Regions from separate parts of the Yersinia intermedia genome, predicted to be linked through region 2. Evidence: riboswitches for the same ligand, from Rfam matches in the RefSeq annotation. Region 2 holds a riboswitch; each other region holds the start of a gene.

Region 1 (7,514 bases), 920 kb from region 2:
GCCAAGTTGTTCATCACCATCAATGAGGGGTTGTAATGCGCCGTTATCGCTCTCTAAAGGCAGAGAGTGCCCACACAGGCGGCTTTTGGCAACACCAATGGTCGGGACATCAACCAACAGCCCAAAATGGCTGGCAACGCCTAAACGACGCGGGTGTGCGATACCTTGCCCATCAACAAACACCAGTTGAGGCTGCTGCTGCAACTGCCCCCAGGCGGCTAATAATGCAGGATATTCACGAAAAGAGAGTAAACCGGGGATATACGGCAGTGAAGTTGCCACTCTGGCAACTTGATATTCCACCAGCTCTAGCGAGGGATAACGCAAAATCGCGATAGCAGCACGGGTAATCTCCCCCTGCTGCTCAAAACCAACATCCGCACCGGCAATAAAGTGCACTGATCCGCTGTCAAAATCATCGTGAAGAATAACCGCAGATGCCCGTTGTAACTGTTCTGCCCGTAACGCTTTGGTATCTATCATCGGCTAACCCCCCTTCAAGCTTGACGCTACAACACGGTTACCTGCGCCCCAAGGCTTTGAGTATAAACTGATTAGTTTTGATGATAAGGCTTTGATAACGTATGTACTGCGTCAACAAAAGCCCCTGCATGTTCTGGCGGAACATCCTGATGAATGCCGTGCCCCAGATTAAACACATGCCCTTGCCCCTGGCCAAAGCTTGCAAGAATAGTACTCACTTCCTGCTCAATACGGGCAGGTGGTGCGTATAGCACTGAGGGGTCCATATTGCCTTGCAGGGCGACCTTATCACCCACCCGGCGGCGCGCATCGCCGATATCGGTGGTCCAATCCAGCCCCAATGCATCACAACCGGTAGCAGCCATTGCTTCCAGCCATTGCCCCCCCCCCTTGGTGAACAAGGTCACCGGCACCCGACGCCCATCGTTTTCACGGATCAGGCCATCGACGATTTTATGCATGTAGTTCAAGGAGAACTCAAGATAATCACGCCCGGTCAGCACCCCACCCCAGGTATCAAACACCATCACAGATTGGGCACCAGCTTTAATTTGCGCATTAAGATACAAGATGACGCTATCGGCCAGTTTATCCAGTAGCAAATGCAGCGTTTGCGGCTCGGCATACATCATTTTCTTCAGTTTGGTGAACGCTTTACTACTCCCCCCTTCAACCATATAGGTCGCCAGCGTCCATGGGCTACCGGAGAAACCAATTAATGGCACCGCACCGGCCAACTCGCGGCGAATGGTTCTTACCGCGTTCATCACATAGCCCAATTCCTGTTCTGGATCAGGGATGGGTAACTTTTCGACGTCGGCGCGACAAGTAATCGGGGATTGGAAGCGTGGGCCTTCACCGGTTTCAAAATAGAGCCCCAGTCCCATAGCATCGGGGATGGTCAGAATGTCTGAAAACAGAATCGCGGCGTCCAGTGGATAGCGACGCAATGGTTGCATCGTCACTTCACAAGCCAGTTCCGCATTTTTGCACAGTGACATAAAATCCCCGGCAACCCCACGGGTAGCTTTATATTCTGGCAAATAACGGCCCGCCTGACGCATCATCCATACCGGCGTTACATCGACCGGTTGGCGCAATAAGGCTCGCAGATAGCGATCGTTTTTCAACTCATTCATGGTGGGGCTCCCTTAATTATCTGGCGGCCATCTTTTAGCGGACCGTATTGTAACATGTCAGATAATACTTTCCTGCTAACTGCCGCTGCTATTAAGGCGCGGTAATGATTCGCTCTCGTGGGGTTTAAATTACGTCAGGCTATAGAGTTAGCGCTTCAGCACTCTCTTCTGATTAGATTAACTCACGGTGTTCGCGACATAACACCACCGTATCTTCAATTAATCGGCGCGCTACGGTGCCTGGCGGCGGTAGTAATGGCAATTGGTCATAACGATACCAACCGGCATTTAACAGCTCTTTCGGATCATGTTGCAGCTCGCCACTGTCATACTCGGCCATAAATGCCATCATGAGCGAATGGGGGAACGGCCAAGGTTGTGACGTTACGTAGCGCAGATTTTTAATATGGATATTACTTTCTTCTAAAACTTCACGGGAAACCGCCTGCTCCAGAGTCTCACCCACTTCGACAAAGCCTGCCAGCACGGTATTAATACCGCCACGATGCCGTATATGCTGCGCCAATAAAATCTCATCATCACGGCGAATGGCAACAATCACGCAAGGGGCGATTTGTGGGTAATAGCGTTCACGACAGTGGTTACACAGACAAGCCCACTCGGAACGGCTGGCCTGCATTTGGTGACCGCAATAACCACAAAAACGGTGAGAGCGATAAAATTCTGCCAGTTGCACACCACGCCCAGCCAGTTGGAACAAACCGCGATCCACATCCAGTAATTGCCGCACTGAACCCATATCAGTAGACATCATCTGACGGATCAGCCATACCGCCTGCCCTTGCCATTCACCGATTTGCCTTGCCGTTGCTCCCTGCAATGACCAATTAGCCGCATTACCTTGTGGTAACTCCCCTTTTGGCAACCATAATTTGTTTTCATGACTGACAATCCACCAGCCACTTTCTTTACCTGTAAGTTGTAGTTCCATATCGTTGTTGCACAACCTCGACTTCACTGGCAATCTAGAATCCGGCTTGTTACATTTTTGTAACGTATTATTACTTCACGGAGTCGTTCATGCTAAACCGACTGGAAAGCTTGACTCAACGCGTTGGCGGCAGTAATGAATTAATTGATCAATGGCTTCATGCGCGTAAAGAACTGTTAGTTGCATATTGCGCAGTGATCGGTATTAAGCCGCAAAAAGAAAAGCATACCCCGCTTAACGAAAAAGCGCTGGAGAACTTTTGCCATAATTTGGTGGATTATCTCTCATCCGGGCATTTTCACATCTATGACAGAATTATCAAACAAGTAGACGGCGCGTCCAGCCCAAAAATGGCGCTGACGACCAAAGTGTATCCTGCGTTAAAAAATAATACTCAAACGATCATGGCATTCCATGATCGTTATACCAACATTGAGATCGATCAGGACAGTTGTATCGAGTTTCAGCAAGCATTATCTGATATCGGCGAAGCTCTTGATGCCCGTTTTCGCTTGGAAGATCAATTAATTCAATGGGCAGCCGAGTCGTGGCAAGCCGCCCAGCCAGAAAATAAAAAGAGTCAGGCCAATTAACCTAATAAATTAATAGTAAGCGTAATTGTCGCAGACAATTTGGATGCGGACAGCGCGCAAAAACCGGAGCGTACACGTAGTACGTGAGGATTTTGAGCACTGCCCAAGTTCAAAGTGGCAAGTAAAATAGCTTACATCACACTATTGTAGTTTTCATTCAACCTTTACTACCCAAAGTAATTGAGATTGCAGGTAGGCAGCAAGTGAATGACAACTCGGTGAAAACCGATTTGAACAGCATTTATGCTAGCCCGTAGGGTGACATTAATTCCGATGAGCTTACACAGGTAAGTGATTCGGGTGAATGAGCGTAGCTAACACCGCTGCAATTTCAAGTAAGAAGGGTATATACTGAAGATTCTTGTCGGAGTGCCTAGCGATTGCCTTTTTAGGAAAGCAAACGCAGGCTGAGACCGTTAATTCGGGATCCGCGGAACCTGATCGGGTTAATACCCGCGAAGGGAACAAGAGTAATTTATCGCTACAGGCCCGGTCTTTATCCTCACCGATAGCTGCCGGTTACTGGCCAACATCGTTACTCCCGCCAAGCTCCAGACAAGCAATTTTCCCTATAAACCACACTGGTAGGAATTGCTATGTCTAATAATACAACAGCTAAAAATTCATCACGCCCACGTAAAGCACAACGTGAGGAAGCTCAACAGTTTATTGATACCTTGCAAGGTGTCACTTTCCCCAACTCCCAACGTATTTACCTACAAGGTTCACGGCCAGATATTCTGGTACCGATGCGTGAAATCCAGCTCAGTCCGACATTGATCGGCGGTAGTAAGGACTCACCACGCTATGAAGATAACGAAGCCATCCCGGTGTATGACACATCCGGCCCATATGGTGACTCAAACGCCACGCTGGATGTTCACCGCGGGTTACCCAAATTACGTGATAGCTGGATAGCTGATCGCCAGGATACCGCCGCACTGACCTCTGTCAGCTCTGGTTTCACCCAACAACGTTTGGCTGACGAAGGCTTAGACCATTTGCGTTTTGAGCATCTGCCACGCCCGAAGAAAGCCATCGCCGGCAAATGCGTCACCCAACTGCATTACGCCCGTCAGGGCATCATCACGCCAGAGATGGAGTTCATCGCGCTGCGAGAAAATATGGGCCGTGAACGTATTCGCGGTGAGGTACTACGCCAGCAGCATCCAGGGCAGGCTTTTGGCGCTAACCTGCCAGAAAATATCACGGCTGAATTTGTACGTCAGGAAGTGGCGGCGGGCCGAGCTATCATCCCCGCCAATATTAACCACCCAGAATCTGAGCCGATGATTATTGGTCGTAACTTTTTAGTGAAAGTGAACGCCAATATCGGTAACTCTGCGGTGACCTCCTCCATCGAAGAAGAAGTAGAAAAACTGGTGTGGTCAACCCGCTGGGGTGCCGATACCGTGATGGACCTGTCCACTGGCCGCTATATCCATGAAACCCGTGAGTGGATCCTGCGTAACAGCCCGGTCCCTATTGGTACCGTTCCTATCTATCAGGCGCTGGAAAAAGTAAATGGTGTAGCCGAGAACCTAACCTGGGAAATGTTCCGTGACACGCTGTTAGAGCAGGCCGAGCAAGGGGTGGATTACTTTACTATCCATGCCGGTGTGTTGTTGCGCTATGTACCGATGACGGCCAAACGCTTGACCGGTATCGTCTCCCGTGGTGGTTCAATTATGGCGAAGTGGTGCCTTTCCCATCATCAGGAAAACTTCCTGTATCAGCATTTTCGCGAAATCTGTCAGATCTGTGCTGCCTATGATGTCTCACTATCACTGGGTGATGGCCTACGCCCTGGTTCCATTCAGGATGCCAATGATGAAGCCCAGTTCGCTGAGCTGCATACCTTGGGTGAATTGACCAAAATCGCCTGGGAATATGATGTGCAGGTGATGATTGAAGGCCCCGGTCATGTGCCGATGCAGATGATTCGCCGCAATATGACGGAAGAGTTGGAACACTGCCATGAAGCGCCATTCTATACCTTAGGCCCGCTAACCACGGATATTGCGCCAGGTTATGACCATTTCACTTCTGGTATTGGGGCCGCCATGATTGGTTGGTTCGGTTGCGCCATGTTGTGTTACGTCACACCGAAAGAACATCTTGGCCTGCCTAATAAAGAGGATGTAAAACAAGGTCTTATTACTTATAAAATAGCCGCCCATGCCGCAGACTTGGCCAAAGGCCACCCCGGTGCGCAGATCCGCGATAACGCCATGTCGAAAGCACGCTTTGAATTCCGCTGGGAAGATCAGTTCAATCTGGCGCTTGATCCAGAAACCGCACGAGCCTATCACGACGAAACCCTGCCGCAAGAGTCCGGCAAAGTAGCTCACTTCTGTTCAATGTGCGGGCCGAAATTCTGCTCGATGAAAATCTCTCAGGAAGTTCGCGACTATGCCGCTATGCAAGAACAGGCCGCTACGCAAGAACAGGCTGCGGCACAAGAGCTGGCAGCGGCACAAGGAACAGCAGCCCAACCGATCGAAATCTTACAATCGGGTATGGAACAGATGTCAGCGGAGTTCCGCTCTCGCGGCAGCGAGCTGTATCACAGCCCCATTAATCTCAAGACCGAGGCCGATAATGAACCTGCCTAATCATGCCTTATTTTCTGCAAAACAGGGTTTCCCTGCGACGGTACAACGCCTTGGTCTCTATCCCGTCGTCGATAGCCTACTTTGGATAGAGCGCCTGCTTGCCGCAGGTGTAACCACAATACAACTACGTATCAAAGAGTTAGATGATGCGCAGGTGGAGCAAGACATTGCCGCCGCCATAGCGTTAGGCAAACGTTATCAGGCACGCTTATTTATCAATGATTATTGGCGGCTGGCGATTAAGCATGGTGCCTATGGCGTTCATCTGGGTCAGGAAGATCTGGAAACAGCCGATTTGGCCGCGATTCAGCAAGCCGGATTACGGCTGGGCGTATCAACCCATGATGAGCAGGAACTGGCGATAGCTAAAGCTGTCCGGCCCTCTTATATCGCCATGGGCCACATCTTCCCTACACAAACCAAGCAGATGCCTTCGTCACCACAAGGGTTGACGGTGCTCAAGCAAATGGTCGACAACACGCCAGACTACCCGACCGTCGCCATCGGCGGCATCAGCATTGAGCGCGTGCCGGCGGTTCTGGCAACGGGTGTCGGTAGTGTAGCGGTCGTCAGTGCTATCACCCTGAGCGACGATTGGCAGCAAGCAACAGCACAATTATTGCACCTGATCGAGGGCAAGGAGCTGGCTGATGACAAACAAGCATGAGTTGAGTGACAGTGAATTTTTGCGCTACAGCCGCCAGTTATTACTGGAGGATATCGGCCCAGAGGGCCAGTTGAAGCTGAAAAGTGCCTGTGTGCTGATTATCGGTCTTGGCGGCCTTGGTTCACCTGCTGCGCTCTATCTGGCAGCAGCCGGCGTCGGTAAGTTATTACTGGCCGACGATGACCAACTGGAACTGAGCAATTTACAGCGCCAGATATTGTATCGCACCACAGATATCAGCCAAACATCCTCCGCTAGCCAAAGTAAAGCACGGTTAGCCCAGCGTCATTTGCAAAGCCTCAATCCATTGATTGAGGTTATCCCATTTGATACTCGGCTGTTAGGTACGCCATTGGCCGATGCCGTGGCTAACGCTGATTTAGTGCTGGATTGCAGCGACAACATGGAGACGCGCCATCAGGTAAATGCAGCCTGTATCACCGCACAAAAGCCATTAATCAGCGGCAGTGCCGTGGGATTCAGCGGGCAACTGCTGGTCATTGAGCCGCCTTATTCTCAAGGCTGCTACGCCTGCCTCTATCCCGATAAGGAATTGCCGCAGCGTAACTGTCGTACTGCTGGCGTATTGGGGCCGGTGGTCGGCGTCATTGGTACCTTGCAAGCACTGGAAGCCATCAAGATATTGGCAGGGCTGCCGTCGGCACTGAGTGGGAAATTGCGCTTATTCGATGGCAAGCAGCAGAGTTGGAGCACCCTGCAACTGACTCGGGCGAAGCATTGCCCTGCCTGCGGAGGTGCACAGTGACAACGGGTCATATACAGATTGTGCTCAATGATCAGCCATTAGAAGTGGTGAGCAATATCACCGCTGCAATGCTGCTCAATCAGCTCAAACGCCACCAGCCGGGTACGGCTCTGGCGGTTAATCAGGTCATCGTCCCTCGCACTGACTGGGAAAAATGTCAGTTACACGCGGGTGATAACATTTTGCTATTCCAAGCGATTGCTGGGGGCTGACATGCTGAAGATCGCCGATACCACTTTTACCTCACGTTTATTTACCGGTACGGGAAAATTTTCCACCCCTGAACTGATGCTGGAAGC
Region 2 (7,514 bases):
TAATTTACGGGTTGATGTGTTCAGTGATTATTCTTTTCTAGGAAAAGCGGCTTCATTTTATAAAAACACCAATGCGGCTGAGTTAGCAACGTATGGATTAACAGCAGACATCAGTTCTTATCGTGTATTACCAAAAAATTTATACTCTGAGAACCATCGGGTGATATTCAATTATCATTCAGATATTTTTCCTGAAAAATATTTCAGCTATGATTATTATGTTAACAATGGTCATAGCATCCTTTTAACTAAGCAAAGTCAGCCTATTGATGCCAATGGACAAAGTTCTTACCTCTTTTATAGTCATGCAGGGCAGATAATGACGGCCTTTATCGGGCAAGGGTTTGATCGTAACCTCTACTGCTTGTCACCGGTGGACCGGCGTAGTAATAATCTTGATGCAAATGTGGCATTTACCTATTGCGATTTTAATAACTCTGGCCAAAATTGGTTTCCCAAAATGGTAGAAAACAAACTACGATTAGTTAATCTGGGAACAGGTAGCGCTTTATCATTGGATCAAATTGGCTTCTATGTGAGGTTACATACTGGTCCAACTAATATTCTTTATGGCGGGAGGAATGAACATTCTCCGCAGAGTGTGTTCATTGATGAAAATACGGTATGGTTTGATGAATCTACTATTGATACGTGGAAGGAAAACGCAGTTAGACCCTTTTTACAATATAAAGAAACGCTTGAATCAAACGGCGTAAATGACCACCGTGAGGTAATTACCCATCGTTTGGATCAACCAGATGATACCTATATCTATTTGGGCAATAAAGATGGCCTAAATCATATTTATTATAATGCAGAAACTCAATACTTGATGGCGTACAATAAATTAAGTGAAGGTAAGGCATTAATAGAATCCTCATGCCTTTCATTATTGAATGATGGATCTGACAAACCTTCAGCCATTAGTTTTACCTACCACCGCAGCAACTACAGTGATAATAGTTTAGAATACCGTTGTGATAATGGTGTTGCTTATAATATGTACAACAAAAAATGGTACTTTATGGCTGACTGGGAATATCATTATCTGGTTAATGGCTATAAAAATAAAGTTTTGCATTTTTATATGAATGACAAACCACAATATATTAACTTCAACGGTGTGCTGACCGGGCCAAAATTAGGCGAATATATTGGTGCAGCAGTGAACTTTAATGAGCGAACCCCCCATGATGCAGTATTCATTAATAGTCCGGCTTTAGGCTATGTGCTTGATGTAGAAAAGAGCATTTGTGCACTGGATGGACTTACCGATGATAAAGGCATGCATTGCAGTGCTCTGAATGCCACATGGTCCGCAACAGGTGTTGGTGTATGGGATGTTAGTCTCAGCCGTGACTATATTCCCTGGCTGCTGGCGCAAATTTCTCACAAGTTACATATAAGCGAATGGACTACAGGATTAGATGCTTACTTGCAAAAAGTGGGAACACTGGAAACCTTTTTTGAGACAAATAAAGACCATCCTGTCGATGAGGCAATATGGCAACAAACTAAAGCACTCTTGGTGGAATTCTTGCATACCTATAACTCAACCGAATATCAGCAAGTTTGGCATCAAGTGGCGTATATCCTTAATCGTATTGAGGTAATGATGGAGGCGAAAACATGATCTACTTCTATAAATACAACGGATGAATACTGCGCTGGTATGCCTATTTGCCCGATTGGTACCATGTATAACGGTATTATCCATGTCGAAATAGCAGCACAGGCTGGTGCAGTTGTGCGCCCACAAGCGGTGGTTTATAAGTTAGAAATTAATGATAAAAAAGCAGATTACCGCAGCCACAGGTTATTAGTTTGAGTCATTATTTGCCACAGCAATTTGGACAATTGGCACTGAATATAAAAGCCGATGATGTGAAGGCGCTGCGCGGGGAATAGTGTATTAAAATAAGGGAGCTAAGGCTCCCTTATAAATTAATGACTTTTTGCCAACTCATTTGCCAGTTTAAGTGTGTTTCTTTGCATTTGAGGTGTAATCTCATCGGTACTGTCAAAAAGGTCGCGAAAGTTTTTGCAGAGCTCCACCGCATCATTATTAGAACAAAATTTATTTCTGGATGAGCAATTTTTTAATAATTCTATTAGTTTTTCTTTTCTTTGTGGATCGAGTTTAAAACTGTTTATTAAATCCGACTTTTGCTTTATTTCTTCATTTTTAAATGTTAATTCATGTAAAGAAAACTTAATTTCTGGATTGCAGTGTACATAATAAACTCCATTCAATTCCTCTATTCTTTCGGTCACCAGTTTCATATCAACAGGCAGGGTGGCTGAGGGTAAATTAGTGTCAAAAATAAAAACCACTTGACGAGTATGATTGTCCTTAATATTTAATGTGTTGATATCCCAATGATTGTCAGCTCCTTCTTCGAGATAGAAAAAGTTTCTAGGGTCCATATTTGCAGTAACATAATATAGCTTTTCACTAACGCCAAATTCAAGCGTGTTAAGTGATATTTCTATTCTTCCATTTAACTCCCCAATGGTGTTCTCTACATCAAATTGACTACTATATTGGTCTTGGATCAATGATTTAATATAATCTGTGGCTTCTATTTTACTATTTAATATTGGGCTGTTATTATTTTCACCTGAAAGTGGAGTATTTTTTTGTGTGAGGTTTATCGTTGCGACAGTCAATTCATTTGATATGGGCTGCATAAATAATCCTTAATTAAGTGGAGGTGAAAGTTGATTGCCTTTTTTCCCTATTTTAAGTAAAGGATTAAAATAGCTAATCAGGTTTTTACCTGATTCTGATTCAACATTGCCTTATTTAACCTTTTCATTATGCCAATGCATTAATATATATTCGCCATCATTACTGATACCGGTAGCTATAGCCACCCACCCCTGTTTTTGATAAAACGCCAGCGCATGCTGGTTTTTTGCCAAACATTTGAGTGAGCCGTGGCTGGCAAATCGCTGTTGTGCTGCCTGCAATAAGGCTTTCCCCGTACCGGCCTGTTGCACCACGGGGTCAATAAACAGATTATGCAGGAAACTCTCCTCCATAAAAATTGAGGCAAAACCCAAGTGTTGATCGCCATCAACGGCAACCAGCACCGTTTCACCTATCGTTGAACGATCAAAATCTTCCAGCCTAAAGCGTTCAACGTCCAGCCAGGTAAATGCTGCTTTACGTGATGCCAGATACAAGGTGCGCAGGAATGGTCGGTCACTTTCCTGATACTGACGAATCTTGATGCTCATCCTACGGTTATACCTCCCAGACAGGGCATTTTCGCGACATTGATCATTGGTTTAACCAATACATGATTGATCTTCTACCACCTGCCCGTGATAATAACAATTCTGACTCGGGGTGCCTGCCACAAACAGTGGCATGGCTGAGATATTACCCGTATTACCTGATCTGGATTATGCCAGCGTAGGGAAGTCTCGGCACCTTAGGGTACCGCCTTCTTGACCGCCGGTTAGGAGGAATATGTTTGTTCAACCTGCCGTTTTCTCTTTAGCTATTCTCGCTGTTGCTGCTATTCGAACTCCCATTGATATGAGTACGGGAGACATTCATGAAGCGAATTAATGCGCTCACGATTGCCGGAACTGACCCCAGTGGTGGGGCCGGTATTCAGGCTGATTTGAAAACTTTCTCTGCTTTGCAAGCTTACGGCACCAGTGTGATCACCGCTCTGGTGGCACAAAATACCCGTGGTGTGCAGTCAGTTTATCCCATCGAACCGGCGTTTGTCGCAGCTCAACTCGATTCCGTTCTCAGTGATGTGCGCATCGATAGTGCTAAAATCGGTATGCTGGCTAACGCTGACATTGTCGATATCGTTGCCAGGCAACTGCGCCGTTATCCCATCCCATTTGTAGTGCTGGATACCGTGATGGTCGCCAAAAGCGGTGATCCGTTGCTGGCGCCAGAGGCCGTGGACGCAGTACGCCAATTGCTGTTACCGCAGGTTGCTTTAATTACCCCGAATCTGCCAGAAGCGGCGGCGTTACTCAATTGCCAACCCGCTTGCGATGAGCAACAAATGTGTGATCAAGGGCGGGCGCTACTTGCACAGGGTTGCCAGGCGGTATTGATGAAGGGGGGCCATCTGAGTGGTGAAGATAGCCCTGATTGGCTGTTTACGGCACAAGGCGAACAGCGTTTTGTTACCCGCAGAGTGAAGACCCGTCATACTCACGGCACCGGCTGCACCTTATCGGCAGCATTGGCGGCTTTGCGGCCACGGCACCGCGATTGGGATGATACGGTGAATGCCGCCAAACACTATCTGCAAGGTGCATTAGAACAAGCCGATACCCTTGAAGTCGGGCAGGGGGTAGGGCCGGTGCATCATTTCCACCAGTGGTGGTAATCCCCTTCGTCCTTGAAGCTACAGGGTTGTTAGCTGCGCTCCCCCCGCAGAATCACTGACTTGAGTCAGCTCATCGGGATGTGTTCACTTGCCGCCTACCTGCAACTCCAATGACTTTGGGGATCCTTCGCCTTTGAAGCTGCAGGGTTGTTAGCTGCGCTCCCCCCCGAATCACTGACTTGAGTCAGCTCATCGGGATGTGTTCACTTGCCGCCTACCTGCAACTCCAATGACTTTGGGGATCCTTCGCCTTTGAAGCTACAGGGTTGTTAGCTGCGCTCCCCCCGCAGAATCACTGACTTGAGTCAGCTCATCGGGATGTGTTCACTTGCCGCCTACCTGCAACTCCAATGATGAAGTGCATGCCTTATTTATTGGAATAGCAGAGATTCTTATGCTAATAAATAGCGCTGAGTCATTGCAAACATCGCGATAGCTCGTTGCAAATGATGGGCATCAAAACGGTTAAGCAGATAACTGTCCGCACCCTTGCGCGGGCGAATACACAGTGAGAGTTTTGGCTCGCCTGCTGCACCGTTAATCAGATCAAATTGATAACTGCCGATATCTTTTTCATCTTCACGCCAGGAAATTTGTACCGCAGGTAAGGGGTTGCCTGTGCTAGGTTGGCGAACGGCAAAAAAGTACTCTCCGGCCCAGAACCCAGCGTAATCTCCATCAGCCTGTAGATGTTTGGTGCGGAAAATAGGGGCATCGACTAACTGGCGGATAGCCTCCGGCGTAATCTGTTGCTGGGTTTGCTGCCACAAAGGCGTGCCATTTTCAAGTTGCCAGCAGGCTGCGCCAAGATAATCATTCAATTCGCACCAATCAGCATCTAGTTGCTGCAGCAGCTCTTCATCGAGGATATTACGGTATTGCTGCATACCGCTAGGTTGCTCGCCCAATGTTTCGTAGGTGATTAACTCCATGGTGCGAGGTTTACGGCGAAAGCTCATCCACAACACAGCCTTAGGAATGCGGAATTCAATGGATTGAATGCTCAGACGATAGCGATCGCCTTTATTCACCACAAAACCGTTGGCCGTACCGCGCTTATTCTGGTAATTACGTACCACCACCACGCTGTTTAGCCCCATCCAACCGGTAACATAATGTTCGCTGTCGGAGTTAGCAACATCCAGATCGACAACCATCTGGATAATTTTATCCGTTTCAAGCTTAGCCAGCGGGTGGGCATCCCCGGCAGAGTAATACAGCTTCTCGGGTTCTTCGGGTAACTCAACAGTTAACATGGCATGGCCTTTTATCGTGTTGTGATCGGCTAATAGCTATCTGGTTCATAGCTTAACTCAAGCTGTCATACAGATTATGGTATAACTGGAATTAGGATGAAAATTCGTGCTATGGATCAACTTTTTCGCCGGTTGATGGTCATAGACAGGCAAACCAATACCACGCCCGCTGAGCCGTTGCACAGAGCCAGGTTCGCTGCTCGGCGAGTAGATTAATCAGATAATAAGGATTTCGATAATGAAAGGTAACAAAACCCGCCATTGTCTTGTTGCAGCGGTGATGTTCAGTGTCAGCTCTTGGGCCTTCGCGCAGTCAGCCACCACAACTGCCGCTGTCACGTCAGCCGCTGAGATGTCTCCCGCCCAAATCCGCACGACTACGGCAGATTTGCTGCAACAGCCGGTTTATAAGAATAGCTGGCAAAAAATGGTGAAAAGCCAAAAGAATCTCCCAGCATGGGCGCGCAAAGGGACAGGGACGTCGGCACCTTATGAGGTGCTAAATTGGCAAGGGCAGCAATACAAGGTGGGGCGAATTTGTAAACCTCATGATTGCAGTAATAACTTTATGTGGGTGGCGTTTAGCCAGAATAAAAAACAAGTATGGCAGGCGTGGGGAATGCGTATCTCTGTTGCCGACAAGCCACAAGCACTTGATAAGCCAAGTGAGTTCGCGACTTATCAATGGCTAGGTCGCCCTGATGACAGTATCCAGTCCATGCTAAAAAAACAGTTACAGCAAGATCCTAATTGGCACTGATGGTTGGTGATTCAGGCGTATTTATCAAAGATGCTAAACTCAATAGCGTTAACGATGCAGGCAGGGCGCTAATAAGCGAATTTATCTAGATTAATCAATTGATTATATCAGTATAAATGCTACTGGCGGATTTGAATGCTGTTTGTAGCGGCCTCGTAGCAGCGAGGCCTGTGTGGTGAATACAGCTAACGCGGGAGATATCAGCCAACGCCCGCTTGATGCAGGTCGTGCAGATTAATGGCTCCCACCAGTTTCCCGTCCAGGTTCACCACCGGTGCAGCACTGAGATGGTGCTGATGCAGTGCCTCCAGCGCTTCTCCTGCACGCCACTGCTCAGGTAATCGGTAGCCTGGCCGAGTGATAGCGCTTCCCAATGGTTGTTGTAAGGTGCCGCCTTTTACCAGCCAGCGGCGTAAATCGCCGTCAGTAAATACCCCGACTACCCGTTGCTCTGGATCACATACGGCCACCAGCCCTAGCCCTGTACGGCTCAGTTCTAACATGGCTTCCATTACGCTGTCGGATTCATGTACCATCGGCAGGCTATCACCGGTTCTCATTAAATGATGGACCCGATTAAGCAGCCTTGCGCCCAAGCTGCCGCCAGGATGTGAGCGGGCAAAATCTTCTGCACCGAAACCGCGATGGCGCATTAATGCCATTGCCAGGGCATCCCCCATCATCAGGGTATTAACCGCGCTGGAAGTGGGAGCCAACCCCATCGGGCAAGCTTCGTGCTCAACACTGATATCCAGTACACAGGCAGCACCTAGCGCCAGCGGGGACTCTTTACCGCCAGTGATGGCAATCACGGGAATTTTGCTATCCGCTAGTAATGGCAGAATCAGGTCCAGTTCTTTGGCGCGGCCAGAGTAGGAGATAAAAATCACCACATCCTGTGGGCCAATCATGCCCAAATCGCCGTGCAATGCCTCAGCAGGGTGTACAAAGAAAGAAGGGGTGCCGGTACTGGCCAGCGATGCAGCAATCTTTTTACCAATGTGACCAGATTTGCCAATCCCAGACACTACAGCCTTACCGGTGCAGGCTAACAATAACTCACAGGCCCGAACAAAATTATCATCTAAACGTGACAGCAACTTGTGCGCTTCGGTCAGTTCAATTTCAAGT
Region 3 (7,514 bases), 540 kb from region 2:
TTAGCCAGTGGCTTAGGTAAATAACCAGCACGGGCCAAGGCAAAAATCTGACGGGAATAGCCCATAATGATGCCATGGAACGAGGCTATCAGACCAAATAGCCCAAGCCATACCAACATGTGTAACCAACCGCTATCGCTGCCAACGATAATTTTCATTGCCTGTGGTAGCGGATCATTAATATTAGATAACTGAGTCCAGTCACCCACCCCACCAGCAAATACCATCACACCTAATGCCAGCGCCACTAAGGTCAAAATACCACCAATGAAGGCGCGCGGAATGGTGCGTTGCGGCTCTTTGGCTTCTTCTGCGGCCATAGAAGCCCCCTCAATCGCCAAAAAGAACCAGATAGCAAAGGGAATAGCGGCAAAAATCCCCGATAAAGACCCGATACTGAAGGTATCCGTACCAGCCCAACCGCCTCTGACAAAGTTACTGATTTCAAAGCCCGGCGCAACCACGCCCATAAATACCAGCAACTCAAAAATGGCCAATATCGTGACCAACAGTTCAAAGGTTGCAGCAATACTGACACCCAGAATATTCAATGACATAAATATCAGATAGGCACCAACCGCTACCCACTTAGGGTCAACCGCGGGGAATTGAACATTAATATAAGCACCAATCGCCATAGCAATAGCGGGCGGGGCAAACACAAACTCAATCAAGGTCGCAAGGCCGGCAATAAAACCCCCCGTTGGGCCAAAAGCGCGGTGAGCGTAAGCAAATGGCCCTCCGGCATGAGGAATAGAGGTGGTTAATTCGGTAAAACTAAAAATAAATGCCGTATACATCGCAGCCACACCCAGAGCGGTAAACAAAAACCCTAAAGTCCCTGCTTGTGCCCACCCATAGCTCCAACCAAAATATTCGCCGGAAATCACCAACCCGACGGCAATACCCCATAATTGAAAACTACCCAATGTACGTTTTAATTCCGGTGCTTGTTTCGCCTGTGACATACCTTATCCCTATCAAAGAAATGTAATGGTAATAGTGCGGTCTAGGGGTAAAGCAATGTTTGTACCAAATGATAGATAGCCGCTGAACCACGGAAATACACGCACTTTGAGTAATGGGAAAAGGAGATATAACGGGAGATAGCACTGTATATGCGCTTTTCTCGCACTTTTTAGAGGCAAATGCACGAAGATGCAGCATCGTTAGAGCGCCGTGTTTCATTGCGCTGCGGAGAACCCACGTTACGGGGATTAAGTTAATAATACCGCCCCGCAATAACGGCAAAAGCACCTGAGTTACCGCAAAACCTGAGCCATAATACAAAAAAACCGCCAGCGGCGGGTTTTCACTTTGACTCATCGCCTGCTGGGTTGCTGACGCCAGAATGAGGGCGAACAGACTATATAATGATAAGAGACTAAGATTATATTTATGTTAGTTTATATTGCCTCTGAGTTTTCGCTTTCTGCTAATTAAATGGATCTTTTATCCTACTCGGGATCAGCCCAAACGTTGTAAGTGCCAAGGGAACTCACTATGACAGACTCCAGCCAGTCAGAATCAGTATCACGGGCAAAAGGAGATAATGTTTTCTTTGCAAAACAGACTTTACAGGCTATGGCCTTGCTGGTTGGGGCAACTATCATTATTGCTGCTGTTGGCATTTTCTACATCGCTTCGCAATTAAATGAACAAGCGATATCTCAAAGCCGTTTTCTGGTGGAAAAAGCGTGGAAAATGCGCCAAGACTCAATAAAAACCAGAATAAAAGACAATGCTTTCTGGGGTGATGCTTATGAACATTTGCATGTAACAGTCGATCCTGACTGGGCTTTTGTCAGCCAAAATCTGGGGCCATCACTGTATAACGACTTTAATTATGAGGGAGTGTTTGTCGTTGATGGGCAAGGAAAGACCCGGTATTCGGTTATCAATGGGCAACTAAAGAATATTAGCCTACCCGATTGGCTCAACAAAGATATAATCCCGTTGATTGACGCAGCCCGAGCGCGAGCAGACAAACAATATATTGCAACTGAAACCATCGACATTGCCGGGCAACCGGGCATTGTTGCGGCGGCGGCATTAACTACTGGTGGTGATCCGCGCGTTAAATCAGTGGCTGGAGTACCTTCCGTTCTGGTGTTTATCGATTTACTGACACAAACAGAGCTGAATACCTTGGGCGAAGATTACGGTATTCATCAACTCCGAACGCCGCAAGATAAAAAAGATGCGGCATCCGGCCCATCAGTCCTATTATCTGCCAGTGATAACAGCGCATTGACGCTGCACTGGGATCAGAATATGCCAGGCGCACAACTGCTCAACATATTACTCCCACTCCTGACGCTGGTGGCGTTGATCCTTGGACTGGCCGGTTGGTTAGTATTGCGGCGGGCGATGTCAGAGGCGCGGATCGCGGATGAAAACAAATCTGCATTAATCGCCAGCGAAGAGCGTTTTCGCCATGTAGCAGAAGCGGCTACCGACTGGTTATGGGAAACCGATGCCGATTTACGCATCACCTATCTGTCGCAACGGTTTTTGACTATTACTGGGTTAAGTGTGGAACACTGGCTGGGGCACAATCTTGATTCACTGTTAAATTGTGACATTATTCCGCTGCGCCCTTGGTTACAACACACTCACCTGACAGAATCGCGTAATGAACTGCAATGCACCTATTTATCCGCCAAAGGCGATAAACGCATTTGCCGTATTTATGCCAAACCTATTATCAAAAACAACGAAACCATTGGGTTCCGTGGCACCGCATCGGATATCACCCGTGAAATAGAAGCGCAAGAACGGATCCAACACCTCTCTCTGCATGATGCTTTAACCGGTTTACCCAACCGTCTGCGGATGAAAGAGTTTCTGGAAAATAAGTTACGCCATTTAGCTGCCGCACAGCACCCACTGGTGATCATCAATGTTGATCTGGATAAATTTAAGCCGGTTAATGACACATTTGGTCACGTTACCGGGGATCTGGTGCTGCACCAGGTATCTGAGCGCCTGAGAAGCTGTTTACGTGATAATGATCTGGTGGCGCGCCAGGGAGGAGATGAGTTCATTTTGATCATCACCGGCCTTTCGTCACGCAAAGAAATTGAACAGCTTTGTGCACGCGTTATCGCCCGAATCGAAAGTCCCTACGTGATAAATGATCAGGATATTTATATCGGTGCCAGCATTGGTATTGCACTGGCACCTCAAGACTCAATGCAAGCCGAAGAACTATTACGATTTGCAGATATTGCCATGTATGAAGCTAAAAACAGTGGCCGTAACCGTTGGAGCTTCTACTCCAGTGAAATGAATGAGCGCCTGATGCAACGCAGTGAACTAGAGCGTTTTTTACGTCAGGCCGTTAAGCACAACGAATTTAACCTTTATTACCAGCCACGCTACCGTATTGAGGGAACCCAACTGACAGGTGCTGAAGCCTTGGTGCGCTGGAACCACCCGATTCTGGGGCTGCTGATGCCGGATCAATTTATTGCGCTAGCCGAAGAGACGGGGCTTATCACCGCCATTAGCGACTGGACCATGTTACAAGCATGTCAGGATGCATCGACATGGCCCTCATCACTGATCGTTTCCGTCAATATTTCTGCGGTTGAATTCAGGAACCAGCGCCTGATCGAACGAGTGCGACAAGTCCTGCGACTCACCGGGCTACCGAGCCATCGACTGGAGTTGGAAATCACCGAGCGGATAATGATTGAAGATGCTGATGGTGCATATAAAACGATGACAGCATTAAAAACTCTGGGTGTACGCTTATCGATGGATGACTTTGGTACCGGCTATTCTTCACTTAATTATCTGCGCCGCTTCCCGTTCGATGGATTGAAAATTGATAAGAGCTTTATCGATGAATTGGCCGAGTCACATGAAGGCCAATCAATCGTGGAAGGGATCATTAACCTCGGCCATGCGCTGTCCATGACGGTGACCGCTGAGGGGGTAGAAACCACTGAACAGCTCAGGCAGTTACAAACCCTGAAGTGTGATGAAGTTCAGGGTTATTTCCTGGGTAAACCAATGAAACTGAATGATTTATCAGTTCTTATCCGTAATACACATTACGACTAGCAACACGTTCAGTCGCTGGCGACGAGGCTGAACGGTAGCACTCTTTTTTAACCGATTGACCGTGGGGAGGCTAAAGCAGATCGCTTATTTTTAGTTGATAAAGGCCATCCAGAAAGGCGGGGATAAAGCTACCTGGGCCTGCTACCTGCTGAGATACCTGCCCGCCGACCTGTGACATCACTCGACAAGCCGTTGCCACATGATGTAAACGGTCACCTTCCAGTGCGCAAAATGCCGCAACCACGGCAGAAAGTGCACACCCCGTCCCCACCACCCGAGTCATCAGTTTATCGCCACCGGTCACGGCAAAATCACGCAGGCCGTCGGTGATATAATCCACCTCACCGGTAACCGCAACCACCGTCTGCACCTGTAGCGCCAATTGGCGAGCAGCAGGCAGTGCACTTACCGAGGAATCGACACTATCCACGCCACGCCCCATGGTCGCCAGACCACTTAATGCCATGATCTCCGAGGCATTACCCCGTATCGCTGCCGGTTTTAGTGATAATAATTGATGAGCAAAATCAGTGCGATAGGTAAGCCCACCGACCGCGACGGGGTCCAGCACCCAAGGAGTGGCAGATTGATTTGCCGCCTGGATTGCCGCCAACATGGATTCGGCCCGCGAGTGGTGTAACGTGCCGATATTGATAAGTAAACTGTTCGCTATGGTACTAAATTGTGCGGCCTCTTCAGCTTCAACCACCATGGCAGGAAAAGCCCCCAATGCCAGTAACACATTGGCAGTGAAGGACTGTACTACCTCGTTAGTCAGGCAATGGACTAATGGTGGCGTAGTTTGGAATTGCTGCAAGCAGGCCGCCGCCAGTGCATCAGGGAACGGGAGAGGAGCGATTGAAAAGTCAGAGCGAATAGTATTCATGATATCCCCCACCGGCGAACAAGAAGGGGGACCGTTGTTTATGGACTCAACAACGATACCGCGACTTCCCTCCGCTGGTATAATCCAGATCAGGTAATACGGGTAAAATCTCAGCCATTACGCATTTAGCGGCAGGCACCCCGAGTCAACGAGCTTTATTATTAACACAATTAGCGGTAATCAAACACCATTAGCCATAATCATCACTTATGGCATTTTGACGCAGCGGCAATCAGTGCTTGCCCTAGAGCCAGGCCACCATCACCGGCAGGCAGGCGCTGGGGCAGCAACAGTTGGAAATCATGCAATTGTGCGCTAAGTAACTCACGCAGTAACCGGTTATGTAGCACCCCACCTGAAAAGACAATAGTATCAATACGATAATACTGGGCCGCCTGCCGCGCCAAAGTAGCAAATCCCTGTGCCAGAGCAAAGTGGAACGCGTAGGCCCGCTCCGCCGGAGTGGCATCATAAGCCAACCATTGCTGCCAGAAAGTGGCTAAGTCCAGTTGGTTATCGCACAGTGGCATCGTCACCGGCGGAACTGAAACCGCACTTTGTCGCGCCAGTGCTTCCAACTGGCAGGCGGCTTCGCCCTCCCAGCTTATTGATAGCGGGGCAAGATTGAGTGCCGCCGCTACTGCATCAAATAAGCGCCCAGTGGAGGAGGCCAACGGCGCATTAATCCCCCGCTCAATCGCCCGCGCCAATACCCTTCCCTCCGGCTGAGGAATCGCCGCACTCTCAGGCAGATGTTGCCAATTGGGGACATAGCGCTGTAACTGAGCCAGCAGGTTGCGCCACGGTTGACGCGAGGCCAGATCGCCACCGGGTAGTGCCACCGCGGGTAAGCCACCAATGTATTCACAGCTCGTATAATCCACTCGCAGGCATTCACCGCCCCACAATTGACCATCAGCGCCATAACCCAGCCCATCCAGTGCCACACCAATCACTGCCCCACCCTCGCGAGGCCAGCCATGCTCTGCCAGACAAGCCACCAGATGTGCATGATGGTGTAGCACGTCAACACAAGGGATATTCCACTGTGCAGCCAGAGTTTTCCCTAATTGGTGGCTGACGTAGCCAGGATGAGCATCCACCACGACTGTCTGTGGTGTGAAATGGTAAATATCGCAAAACAGCGCCACTAACTGCTGCTGTTGCTGTGCGATATCGCGGTCTTCCAGATCCCCCAGATGTTGACTTAACACCGCATTACCATCACGTAGCAGGCAAAACGTGTTTTTCATATCCGCACCCAGCGCCAGAACTGCTGGCTGCTGGCTAAATCCCGGAGGTAACTCGAAAGCATCTGGCACATACCCTCTGGCCCGGCGTAGCATTTCAGCACCGCTGCCGGTGAGTCGCACTAATGAGTCATCGGCTCGCTGCACAATTTGCCGATCATGCAATAACCAGTGGTCAGCAATATCTCTCAGGGCACCAAGCGCCTGCTCATTACTCAACGCTGGGGGTTTACCACGGCCATTACCGGAAGTCATCACCAGAGGCCGCCCGACCTGTTGCAGCAGCAAATGTTGTAACGGATTGGCGGGTAGCATCACACCAATTTCAGGTAAGCCCGGTGCCAGCGCCGCACACAGCGGGCTATCAGCCCGCGACGAAACCAACACAATCGGGGCCGCAGGGCTACGTAACACGCGTAATAACGCGGCGCTATCGTTACTTTGCACACAGCGTGATAACCAGTCGGCGTGCGGTAACATCACCGCCAGCGGCTTGGAAGGTCGCTGTTTGCGTTGCCGCAGACGGGCCACAGCGGCAGCATTAGTGGCATCTACCGCCAGATGGAATCCTCCCAATCCTTTGACGGCAACGATATCCCCTGCCAACAGGGCGGCTGCGGCTTGCTCTAGCGCCGCGAAGTTGTGCGCAATCGGCTGTCCCTCTCGCCCCGTTAGCCACAATTGCGGGCCACAATCGGCACAAGCATTGGGTTGGGCGTGAAAACGGCGATCGGCCGGATGGTCGTATTCTGCCTGACAGGCGGCACATAGCGGGAATTCGCGCATGGCGGTATATGGCCGGTCATAGGGCATGCGGTGGATAATAGTAAAACGCGGGCCACAATGGGTGCAGTTGATAAACGGGTAGCGGTAGCGGCGATTGGCAGGATGGTTCATTTCAGCCAAACAGGCGTCGCAGGTTGCAGCATCCGGTACAATTTGCGTATCCATCTGCCCGGCACCGCTGTGATGAATCACAAAATCCAGCGGCGGCTGCGCCCAATGGTAGGGTGAAGTGGTGACACTATCAATTTGCGCTAATGGCGGGCAATCTTGTGGCAATGCTTGTAAAAAATCCGCCACCGCCGGGGTTTGCCATAGGTGAACCGTCACGCCCGCGCTGTCGTTACTGACATCGCCCCTTAGCGCAAAGCGGTGGGCAAGCTGCCAGATATAAGGGCGGAACCCCACGCCTTGCACCTTGCCTTTTACCCGCAGGCAGAGGCCATTTTTATCCACAGAAACTCCTTCACAAGGCTGCCAGCAACCTGTTTTATAGCTCGGAGATTGCGGGGCGACTGCACCGA

What was found. Region 2 has a riboswitch for thiamine pyrophosphate ahead of thiD (bifunctional hydroxymethylpyrimidine kinase/phosphomethylpyrimidine kinase). Riboswitches for the same ligand answer to the same signal wherever they lie in the genome.
Positions count from the first base shown of each region.
Region 1: it holds a riboswitch for thiamine pyrophosphate, as region 2 does, so the genes downstream of both, thiC (phosphomethylpyrimidine synthase ThiC) here and thiD (bifunctional hydroxymethylpyrimidine kinase/phosphomethylpyrimidine kinase) in region 2, are expected to answer to the same signal.
Region 3: it holds a riboswitch for thiamine pyrophosphate, as region 2 does, so the genes downstream of both, thiM (hydroxyethylthiazole kinase) here and thiD (bifunctional hydroxymethylpyrimidine kinase/phosphomethylpyrimidine kinase) in region 2, are expected to answer to the same signal.

Region 1 covers NZ_LR134116.1:328,993-336,506, reverse strand. The annotation lists gene nfi (deoxyribonuclease V) at 1-483, opposite strand, end outside; gene hemE (uroporphyrinogen decarboxylase) at 555-1,622, opposite strand; gene nudC (NAD(+) diphosphatase) at 1,795-2,574, opposite strand; gene EL015_RS01565 (Rsd/AlgQ family anti-sigma factor) at 2,664-3,167, shown strand; TPP riboswitch at 3,523-3,648, shown strand; gene thiC (phosphomethylpyrimidine synthase ThiC) at 3,764-5,782, shown strand; gene thiE (thiamine phosphate synthase) at 5,769-6,449, shown strand; gene EL015_RS01550 (HesA/MoeB/ThiF family protein) at 6,433-7,215, shown strand; gene thiS (sulfur carrier protein ThiS) at 7,212-7,427, shown strand; gene EL015_RS01540 (thiazole synthase) at 7,429-7,514, shown strand, end outside.
Region 2 covers NZ_LR134116.1:1,248,919-1,256,432, forward strand. The annotation lists gene EL015_RS05835 (hypothetical protein) at 1-1,633, shown strand, start outside; gene EL015_RS22035 (hypothetical protein) at 1,697-1,828, shown strand; gene EL015_RS05840 (lipocalin/fatty acid-binding family protein) at 1,945-2,691, opposite strand; gene EL015_RS05845 (GNAT family N-acetyltransferase) at 2,803-3,243, opposite strand; TPP riboswitch at 3,342-3,445, shown strand; gene thiD (bifunctional hydroxymethylpyrimidine kinase/phosphomethylpyrimidine kinase) at 3,567-4,367, shown strand; gene EL015_RS05855 (hypothetical protein) at 4,760-5,623, opposite strand; gene EL015_RS05860 (inhibitor of vertebrate lysozyme family protein) at 5,862-6,383, shown strand; gene gutQ (arabinose-5-phosphate isomerase GutQ) at 6,584-7,514, opposite strand, start outside.
Region 3 covers NZ_LR134116.1:709,300-716,813, reverse strand. The annotation lists gene eat (ethanolamine permease) at 1-968, opposite strand, end outside; gene EL015_RS03265 (bifunctional diguanylate cyclase/phosphodiesterase) at 1,504-4,071, shown strand; gene thiM (hydroxyethylthiazole kinase) at 4,142-4,957, opposite strand; TPP riboswitch at 5,007-5,110, opposite strand; gene hypF (carbamoyltransferase HypF) at 5,161-7,446, opposite strand.